DNA from 3 places in the Rhizobium sp. P44RR-XXIV genome. Region 1 is predicted to be linked to each of the others. Evidence: predicted binding sites of a transcription regulator. Region 1 holds the regulator's gene; each other region holds the start of a gene.

What was found. The regulator PhoB, encoded in region 1, activates phosphate uptake and scavenging genes when phosphate is short. The targets are predictions, from matches to a motif close to TGTCATNNANCTGTCAT.
Region 2: the regulator PhoB is predicted to act here: its motif matches at 1,330-1,346, upstream of BSK43_RS08800 (inorganic phosphate transporter).
Region 3: the regulator PhoB is predicted to act here: its motif matches at 2,081-2,097, upstream of BSK43_RS21250 (esterase-like activity of phytase family protein).

What each region holds. Positions count from the first base shown of each region.
Region 1 covers NZ_MPVZ02000025.1:288,676-291,951, forward strand. The annotation lists gene BSK43_RS06730 (aspartate aminotransferase family protein) at 1-573, opposite strand, end outside; gene BSK43_RS06740 (GcrA family cell cycle regulator) at 1,000-1,548, shown strand; gene phoB (phosphate regulon transcriptional regulator PhoB) at 1,727-2,410, opposite strand; gene phoU (phosphate signaling complex protein PhoU) at 2,442-3,155, opposite strand; gene pstB (phosphate ABC transporter ATP-binding protein PstB) at 3,207-3,276, opposite strand, start outside.
Region 2 covers NZ_MPVZ02000025.1:697,934-701,209, reverse strand. The annotation lists gene BSK43_RS08800 (inorganic phosphate transporter) at 1-1,282, opposite strand, end outside; gene BSK43_RS08795 (hypothetical protein) at 1,545-1,883, shown strand; gene BSK43_RS08790 (hypothetical protein) at 1,921-2,577, opposite strand; gene BSK43_RS08785 (CbtA family protein) at 2,579-3,276, opposite strand, start outside.
Region 3 covers NZ_MPVZ02000028.1:851,810-855,085, forward strand. The annotation lists gene recG (ATP-dependent DNA helicase RecG) at 1-378, shown strand, start outside; gene BSK43_RS21250 (esterase-like activity of phytase family protein) at 421-1,917, opposite strand; gene BSK43_RS21255 (DUF502 domain-containing protein) at 2,147-2,848, opposite strand; gene glmS (glutamine--fructose-6-phosphate transaminase (isomerizing)) at 3,027-3,276, opposite strand, start outside.

The DNA.
Region 1 (3,276 bases):
GATACCACCCTCGCCCTGCACCGGCTCTATCAGGATAGCGCCCGTCGCCTCGGTAATGGCTGCGCGCACGGCATCGAGATCACCGAACGGTACCTGATCGAAGCCGGGAGCCTTCGGACCGAAGCCTTCGATATATTTTTCCTGGCCGCCGGCCGCGATCGTCGCGATGGTGCGGCCATGGAAGGCACCTTCGAAGGTGATGATATGAAACTTCTCAGGATGCCCCTTGGCGAACTGATAACGCCGCGCCGTCTTGATGGCGCATTCCAACGCTTCGGCACCCGAATTCGTAAAGAACACCTTGTCGGCGAAAGTGGCTTCCGTCAGCCGCTTCGACAGCTTTTCCTGGCCAGGCACCTCGTAGAGGTTGGACAGATGCCAAACCTTGTCAGCCTGCGCCTTCAGCTCGGCGACAAGATGGGGATGAGCATGACCGAGCGAATTGACCGCCACGCCGGCTGCAAAATCGAGATAGCGTTCACCGCTTTCAGTGATCAACCATACGCCTTCGCCTCGCTCGAACCGCAGCGGAGCTCGCATGTAGGTATCATAAAGCGGCGCGGTCTCGGCCATGGCCATATCTCCTCGATCACAACTTTAAGGACCAATCGCTTCGTTTTTACGAAAGGGGTCCGAAAAAATCAAAAATGCCGCCTTGCGGCGGCCCGGTCACTATTGTTGTTTTGCACCGCGATGTCAACAAAACTGGCGCTTTAGCAGGTGCGAGAAAGTGCTTGCGCGCAAAAGGGATACGTTCGGCGCCGCATATTGCAGAAATGCCACGCCCGGACAGCAAGTTGGGGAAAACCTCGAAATCGATTCCTCAAGATTCCCGCGACTCTTGTCACGGAGTCTGCCTCACACTAGGTTAAAAACCAATTGCTAGACTGCATGCGGCGGAACTAGTCACCACAATTTTAGAGCGTTTCGTGCCTCGATCCCCATGCGAGGCAATGGTGAGGGATTCTGCCATCGGAAACGCGACAGCGGAGACAGGGCATGAATTGGACAGACGAACGCGTCGAGAAGCTGAAAAAGCTATGGTCCGAAGGGTTGAGCGCCAGCCAGATCGCGGCACAGCTCGGTGGCGTCAGCCGTAACGCCGTTATCGGCAAGGTGCATCGCTTGAACCTTCCCGGCCGAGCGAAGGCTGGCGGTACGACGGCGGCGGCTCGCACGCCGAAGCGCAGCGCCACGGCGCCGCGGGCTTCGAACTATCAGGCGCGCGTCGCAACCCGCACGGTTACCCGCCAGCAGGGCGCAACCATGCTGAAGGAAGAGGTCGAGATCGATACGGTCAACGAGATCCAGTATCGCCCGGCTGCCAATGTGGTCGTTCCAATCTCCCGGCGCCTCGGCCTGACGGAGCTGACGGAGCGCACCTGCAAGTGGCCGGTCGGCGATCCCCTGAAGGACGATTTCCACTTCTGCGGCAACGAGAGCCCGGATTCATCGCCCTACTGCACCTACCATCAGCGCCTGGCCTACCAGCCGGTGCATGAACGGCGCAGGCCAGCTCAGCGCGCGGCTGAGACACTTCATCACTGAGATAAAGAAACGGGCCCTTTGGGGCCCGTTTTCTGTTTCCGCCGCGACTGCATAATTCCTTAAATCGGAACCGATTTGAGGGAAAATTATGCAGAATTCTAAGATATTACAGCGACCTTAACGCGTCTTGAAAGACGCGTGGCGCTGTAATGTTGAGTGCCTGATCGGGTATTCCCGCTCAGGCCTCCATGGAGTAGCCCGCGCCGCGAACGGTGCGGATGACATCCTGCATATTGGAGAAGTTGAGCGCCTTGCGCAGGCGACCGACATGCACGTCGACCGTGCGTTCGTCGACATAGATATCATGCCCCCACACGCCGTCGAGCAGTTGCGAGCGCGAGAAGACGCGGCCCGGCGAGGACATCAGGAATTCCAGAAGACGGAATTCGGTCGGTCCCAGCCGCACTTCGCGGCTCTTGCGGTGAACGCGGTGCGTCTCGCGGTCCAGCTCGATATCGCCACAACGCAACACCGTGGAGAGAACCTCCGGACGGGCGCGCCGCAGCATCGCCTTGACGCGAGCCATCAGCTCGGGTGTCGAGAACGGCTTGACGACGTAATCGTCCGCGCCAGTGGAAAGACCGCGCACGCGCTCGCTTTCCTCGCCGCGGGCCGTCAGCATGATGATCGGCAGGCGCTCCGTCTCCGGCCGCATGCGCAGCCGGCGGCAGAGCTCGATGCCGGATACACCGGGGAGCATCCAGTCGAGGATCAGAAGATCGGGAATGCGCTCCTGGAGACGCAACTCGGCTTCATCGCCTCTGAGGATCGTGTCGACCTCGAAGCCTTCGGCCTCGAGATTGTAGCGCAGCAGAACGCTGAGCGCTTCCTCGTCTTCTACAACAGCAACTCTCGGAACCATGCGCCTATGGTCTCCTTTCTTCGCTTTCGGATTATTCCGTCACTGCGCCGACGGTATTGGCGGTATCGTCCTTCGGGCGCTCGCCTTCGGGCTGAGCACCCGTCGCCATGTAATAGATCGTCTCGGCGATGTTGGTGGCATGGTCGCCGATGCGCTCGATGTTCTTGGCGCAGAAGAGAAGATGCGTGCAGGTGGTGATGTTGCGCGGATCTTCCATCATGTAGGTCAGCATCTCGCGGAAGAGCGAGGTGTACATCGCGTCGATTTCCTCGTCGCGTTCGCGGATCGACACGGCCTTGTCCGGCGAGCGTGTGGCGTAGACGTCGAGGACTTCCTTGAGCTGGCTAAGCGCCAATTCGGAAAGGTGCTCGATGCCACGAGCCAGGCGACGCGGAACGCCCGTACCCTGCACGGCGATGACGCGCTTGGCGGTGTTCTTGCCGAGGTCGCCGACGCGCTCCAGATCGGAAGCGATACGGATCGAACCCATGATCTCGCGCAGGTCGGCAGCCATCGGCTGACGACGGGCGATGGTGACGATGGCCTTGTCGCCGACTTCCCGCTCGGCATGATCGAGGATGACGTCGTCGGAGATGACCTTCTGCGCAAGACCAGTGTCGCTCTGGACCAGCGCCCGAACGCTGTCGCTGACCATTTGCTCGGCCAGGCCGCCCATTTCCGCAATACGGCGCGTCAGGAACTTCAGGTCTTCGTCATAGGCAGAGAGAATGTGAGTGGAGACCATTTTTCTATCCTCAAGGTGAACTGTGTGAAAGGAGCCGCGCGCACGGCATCATCAACCAAAACGGCCCATGATGTAATCCTGCGTGCGGAAATCGTCGGGATTGGTGAACATCTTATCGGTA
Region 2 (3,276 bases), 410 kb from region 1:
GCGCCACAGCAACCTTGACCCAGAGCGGAATGAACTTCGTCGCGTTGTCGACGGCAGCGTGATACTGCGTCACCGCCTTCAGGTCGTCGGCGCTCATCGGCAACAGCTTCTGCTTGTCGATCAGCTTCAACGCTTCGCCGATGAGGTAGATGTCGTTGCGAACGTTGCTGACAAGACCGTTCGGCAGCTTTTCGACACTTGGATAGGCGGCGATCTCGGTGCTGGTTGCGTGGATATAGGCCTGCAATGCCGGCGTCGTCGCGTCCGACCAGGTCTTGCTCTTCACGGCATCGCTGACGGCTGCCTTCGGATCGGCAGGTGCGGTCACACCGGGTTTCACATACTTCCCAAGTACCGTCTCGACCTGTGCCGAAGCGGCCTTGTAAGCCTCGAGATAGTTGATGTCGGGCGTCTTGTTGAGAGCGAAGGCGGTGGGGACGAGGCCGATGAGGATGAGCATGATGAGGCCCATGCCCTTCTGGCCGTCATTCGAACCGTGGGCAAAACTGACACCCGTGCAGGTGAAGATCAGCAGCCCGCGGATCCACGGCGGCGGCGGTGCATTGCCCTTCGGAGCTTCGTAAAGCGCCTTGTTGCGGATCAGCACCTTGGCGACCAGCAGCAGCAGAGCGGCAGCGCCGAAGCCGATGATCGGCGACAGCAGCAGCGACATGCCGACGCTGCTTGCCTGTGACCAGTCGACACCGCTGGTGGCGGAGCCGGCGGGCGCCAGGAATTGATTGGCAAGACCGACCCCGATGATGGAGCCGACGAGCGTATGCGAGCTCGATGCGGGCAGGCCCAGATACCAGGTGCCGAGGTTCCAGATGATGGCGGCGGTCAAAAGGGCGAAGACCATGGCAAGGCCCGAGCCGGAGCCGACCTGCAGGATGAGTTCGACCGGCAGGAGCGCCAGAATGCCGAAAGCGACGGCGCCGGAAGAGGTGAGAACGCCAAGGAAATTGAAGAAGCCGGACCAGATGACGGCAAATTCAGCCGGCAGCGAGCGCGTGTAGATGACCGTTGCCACGGCGTTGGCCGTATCGTGGAAGCCGTTGACGAATTCAAAACCCAGCGCGATCAGCAGGGCAAGACCAAGCAGAATCCACGGAACGGCAGCAGCTTCGGCGAGATCGCTGCCAAGCGCGTAGCCCACATAGGCAAGGCCGCCGAGAATGACCACGCCAAAGAGCGGCAAGAACCATTTTGCCGAGCCGCTGGCGCCGTGAATTGGGTGATTGGTATTGCCACCCTCTGAACTGTTGGAAGCGAGGTCGACCATCCAGAACTCCTTTATGGCAAACGATAGGTTTGGTGTAAGCCCCGTTCATGAAACTCTCGTGACGCGCGAAGAGGGCCTGATATCCCGGGCCAGCAAGCAGAAATGGGTCGCAAGGGATCGGTATCGACAGCTCCCGGTCGAGTGATCTGTCTCGAAACCAATCTTGTTTCCGCCGTTAAATGGCCTTTTTCGGTTCAGCCCGCGTTCATGCGCCAGGGCTTTAAATCCAGTCTGTAAGGGACTTGGTTAGAGGACCACCAAAATGAGATCGTCCGTTTTTGCCATCGCTGCTTTGCTTGGTGGCCTGGCTGTATCTTCGGCAGAAGCAATGCCTGTACCGGCTGTCGGGACAACTGCCGCGGTGCCGATTGTGAAAGTCGACTATGCCTGCGGTCGTGGCTGGCATGTGACCCGTTGGGGTGAATGCCGCCGGAACAGATGGGGGCCGCCGCCGCCGCGTTATGGCTGGGGTGGGGGCTATCACCGGCCGCCGCCATGGGGTTGGCACGGTCATCGCGACGGTTGGCGTGGTGATGGCGGCTGGCGTGGTGATGGTGGCTGGCGCAGGGATCGCTGGCGTGATCGCCATCGCGACTGGTAAATTGAGAAACACCGCCGCGTTCAGCGGCGGTGTTTTTTTATGGGTGAGGTTCGGTCCGTAAAGCCCGTGCCGTCAGCCATAGTCCGGCGCCGATCGCCAGCAGGACCGACAGGATTGCCAGAAGACTTTGGGCATGACGGATGATGTTGGCCGGCTTTGGCCGGATGAGATCGGCCGTGTTGAAATTTTCGCTGCTGAACTGGCAGAGAACAAGCGACAGATTGTTGCGCACGAGCGCGGCATCGACCTCTGAGGCGAGATCATCGACAGAAGCCGTATCGCCTTTCATCGTCCGCATCTTCAGCAACACCGCCTTGGCGGCGGCGAGATAGGCATGCGAGCATTCGTTGAACGGGCTTTCCTCGTCGCTGACGCTGCCGGGCATCATGCCCCAGAGACAATAGGCGCGCTGGATTTGGGCGAAATTCAGCAGTCGGCGAAAGGTCTCGTCGGTATTGGACACATCCTCGGCAATCGCAATGATCCGCCCGTAATAGGGCGCGATCACGGCCATTTCACCATGTGTGAGGCTTGGTATAGGGATGCCGGCCTGGCTCCCGGAAGAGCCGCCGTGAGCCGAAAGCAGCGTCGGCCAGCTCGATAGAATGAGGCATATCACGGCGAACAAGACGCCGCTTTGCAGTCGGCGTTTCCCGCGCACGGTGGCGTGCGCGGGATGCGGCAGATATGCCATTTCAGGCGCGGCGCAGCGTCGCGTTGCTGCGATAGCGCGTCTGCGGCAGCTCGCGTTCCGCCCAGGCGCCGAAGCCGAGAGCGAGTGTCGTCCAGAGGATGACATGCATGCCAAGCGATGTGACGCGGAACTTCCAGAGCACGACCGCCGAGAACTGTTCGGGCACTTCGTTCACGGACGGAAGCAGATACTGGATCAGCGCGATGAAGGCGATATAGCCGATGCCGGCGATGATCGTTCCGTTCCATGATCCGTAGCGCGCCGCCAGCCGGCGTCCAAGCCCGATCGCAACGATCATGCCGACGATCGAGGCGGCGATCATGATGAAGAACAGTTCCGTTCTGGCACCGATCGTGTCGGGATTGCCGACTGCCGGCGGATTTGCCGGATACTTGATATCGGGAACGAGCGAAATCGTCACGAAAGCGGCAATTGCGAGCAAGACCGCGGTGCCGCGCGCGCCGAGGGGGCTGATGCGGCCGTAGACGAAGGAGAAGACCAGCGCGAACAATCCGCCGATCGCCGTCGAAAAGAGTATAGCTCCCGTGAGGAGGCCAGGGCCGGCTTGTGTAGCGCGACTGACGATTTCGGGTTCCGGGGCTTCCCCGGCGGCTTGCGCTACCTTTTCTTCGAAGCCGATGGCCCAATCGACCTGCGGCTCCCCGAATGTGTGGGCGAAAGCGAAAACCAGAATACCAG
Region 3 (3,276 bases), on a different contig from region 1:
CTCCATCAGCTGCGCGGTCGCGTCGGACGCGGAGACGAGGCCTCCACCTGCATCCTGCTCTACAAGGGGCCGCTTGGTGAAACCGGACATGCCCGGCTCTCGATCATGCGCGACACCGAGGATGGCTTCCGTATCGCCGAGGAGGATCTGAAGCTGCGCGGTGAAGGCGAGCTTCTGGGCACGCGCCAGTCCGGCACGCCGGGCTTTCGCATCGCCAGCCTGGAAGCTCATGCCGATCTTCTGGAAATCGCCCGCAAGGATGCCGCCTATATCATCGAGCGCGATCCGGAACTGACCGGAGAGCGCGGCATGGCGATACGCACCTTGCTCTATCTTTTCCGCCGAGATGAGGCGATCCGTTTCCTGCGAGCCGGATGACTGGATGGACGCGGTCAGCGCGCCCATCCTCCTTCAAAAGGCTTACTTGCCAGCACGACCGGGAATGGTCACCTGGAACACCTGGAACATGGTGTCGACATCGGCGCCGCTATCATCCTTGTAGGCGGCTCCAACCTGGAAACCATCCTGGGTGATGAAGTCGTTGTCGTTGGCGACGAACAGGAAGTAATCGTCCGGCAGCTTCGGGTCCTGAACGCTGGCAAGCGACATCGCTTCCCACTTCTCCGAAAGATTGCTGCGATCGTTCGGAGCACCGTTGTGCAGGCCGAAACGTGCGAGATCGGCGCTATCGTTGATGTCAATGAACTGGTTGACGGCCGCCGGCTTTACCGTGGGGTCGAGAACGCCCTTGGGCGCGACCGATGTGCCGGTATCGAACTTGCTGCCGGCAATGTCAGTGGCGGCGGAGACGTCGACAATGTCGATGCTGCGGTAGAGGGACTTGTCGCCCTTCTGGCCATAACCATTGCCGCTGTCACGCGCCAGCATCAGGAAGCTCGTCGACGAAAGCGCCACGATCTCGCTCTGGGCCGCAACGACCGTCTTGCCCTTCTCATTGGTGAAAACCGGCAATGGTACGACATATTCATGCACCAGTTTCAGATGAGCGACATCGGAAGCGTCATAGACAAGCGCGCGCGTGTTCTGCCGCGTCGAGCTGGAATCGCCGCCATCCTGGCGGGTCGCCGACTGCAGTACGGCGATCAGGAACTTGCCGTCAGGGGTGAGAGACATGCCCTCGAAGCCCTGGTTGTTCTGACGTCCGCTGGTCGGATCCTTGGGATCGGGCGCAGCTTCGCCGGGGCCTGGATTGTTCGATGAGAAATTCACGGCGCCATTGCGCATCGGCAGGAATGCATCCGGCGGTGTCGTGGCCGACAGCATCCGGCCATCCGCCGAGAAGCGATAGATATAGGGGCCGTATTCATCGCTGATAAACATCGTGCCATCGGGCAGACGGGCAATCGCTTCATTGTCCAGCGAGATCTTGCCGTTCGGCGCTTCGGGCAGCAACGGCATACCGCCTTCAGGATGGCGGGTGCCATTGGCCGGATCGAAACCGGTCGCCTCGACGCCCTTGTCGTCCTTCAGAAGTAATGTGTCAGCAAGCTTGGCGTCGACACCCGATTGCTCCTTGCCGGCCGGCGGCGTTGCACCGGGAGCGACCGGCGTCAGCAGGATATCGATCGTGTTGAGGCGTGCGCGATAATCGGTGGTGCCTGCAACATTGTAGCCGCGATCCGGCAGCAGCCACAGCGAGCCCTTGTAGGTGCCGTCGGCATTGCGGACCCAGTTCTTGGTGTCGATCGACATGCCCGAGCCCGAGCCGAAGGTCTCGCCGAACTTGTCGCGCTGGCTGGCCGGAATGCGGCCGATGGCGACCCGGCCCTTGTTGACGAGCGTTACGCCCTGAACGGCTACCGAAGTATCGGCAAGTGCTGCGACCGGCGCAGCGAAAACAAATGTGGCAAGTGCTGCCGACAGCAGCGGCAGGCTCTTCGAACGCATATATTTCAAGGCAATATCCTCCTGATGAAAACCCTTGTGGAGACAGCGGCATCATCCTCGGCTTGGTCCATAGCCTTGCGTCGAACAGCAATCGCCCGGCGCCCAAGCACCGAGCATTCAATGATGAGATACATCCGATTGCCTGTCCCCATCGACGATCTAAGGTGTCAACATGATAGGCGCATGACAATTCGCGCTGCGCGCGAAGATCGTCAACGAGCTGCGGGAATGGCCGTTTCTAGGTCAGAGACTTCATCGGAACCGGCGCGCGCAAGCCCTTCGCGGCAACAAGCTCCTCCTTGTATTCCGGCGAGACCAGGCCGCCGGAAATCAAAAGTTTCGCGCCGTCCTCAGGCCCCATGTCGAGCACCGTAATCTTTTCGCGCGGAACGAAAACCAGGAAGCCTGCTGTCGGCACCGGTGTCGGCGGCAGGAACACTGCGACCATATCGTGACCCATGGCATTAAATTTCGAGGCAATCTCGCCCTTGGCATCCGTCGAAATGAACACCATGGACCAGAGGCCAGGGCTTGGATATTCGATCAAACCGACCTTTTTGAAAGAAGTGCCCTGCTCCTTCAACACCGTCTCGAAGATCTGCTTGACGCTCTTGTAGATGCTTCGCACGAGCGGCACGCGATTGACGATCGACTCGCCAAAACGAACGATGCTTTGCCCGATCAGGTTCTTGGCCAGGAAACCGACGATGGTGATGAAGATCATCGCGATCACCAGGCCGGTGCCTGGGACAGCGAAGTTCAGATAGCTCTCAGGATCGTACCGCGCGGGAATATAGGGGCGGACCCAGCTGTCTGCCCAATGGACGACGGACCAGGTAAGCCAGATCGTAATGGCGATCGGAGCGCAGATGATGAGGCCGGCCAGGAAATTGTTTCTGATCCGCGTCGTCACGGACATCTTGATGAGTTTCTCAGTCATGTGCCGTTCGAAAACTCCATTCCGCCGCCTACCGCTATCAGGCAAATCCTCCCCCAACCTCTCCTTAAGGAAAAGTGCCAGAAATCGATGTGGCATACAACCCGGCAGTCATCCCGCCGCGCCGAACGGAGCTTCCTCTCACGACGACGTGACCACCGGGCGCAAATGGAGCGAGGCCCTACTCCACCGTCACCGATTTGGCGAGGTTGCGCGGCTGATCCACATCCGTGCCCATGAAGACGGCGGTATGATAGGCAAGCAACTGAATCGGCAGCGAGAAGATGATCGGCGCGATGATCTCGTCAACGACAGGCAGAGTAATCGTCGCCATCGTCGGCAGTGTCGATGCAGCGGCACCTGTTTCATCGGTGATGAAGATGATTCGTCCGCCGCGTGCCGCCACTTCCTGCATGTTGGAAACCGTCTTA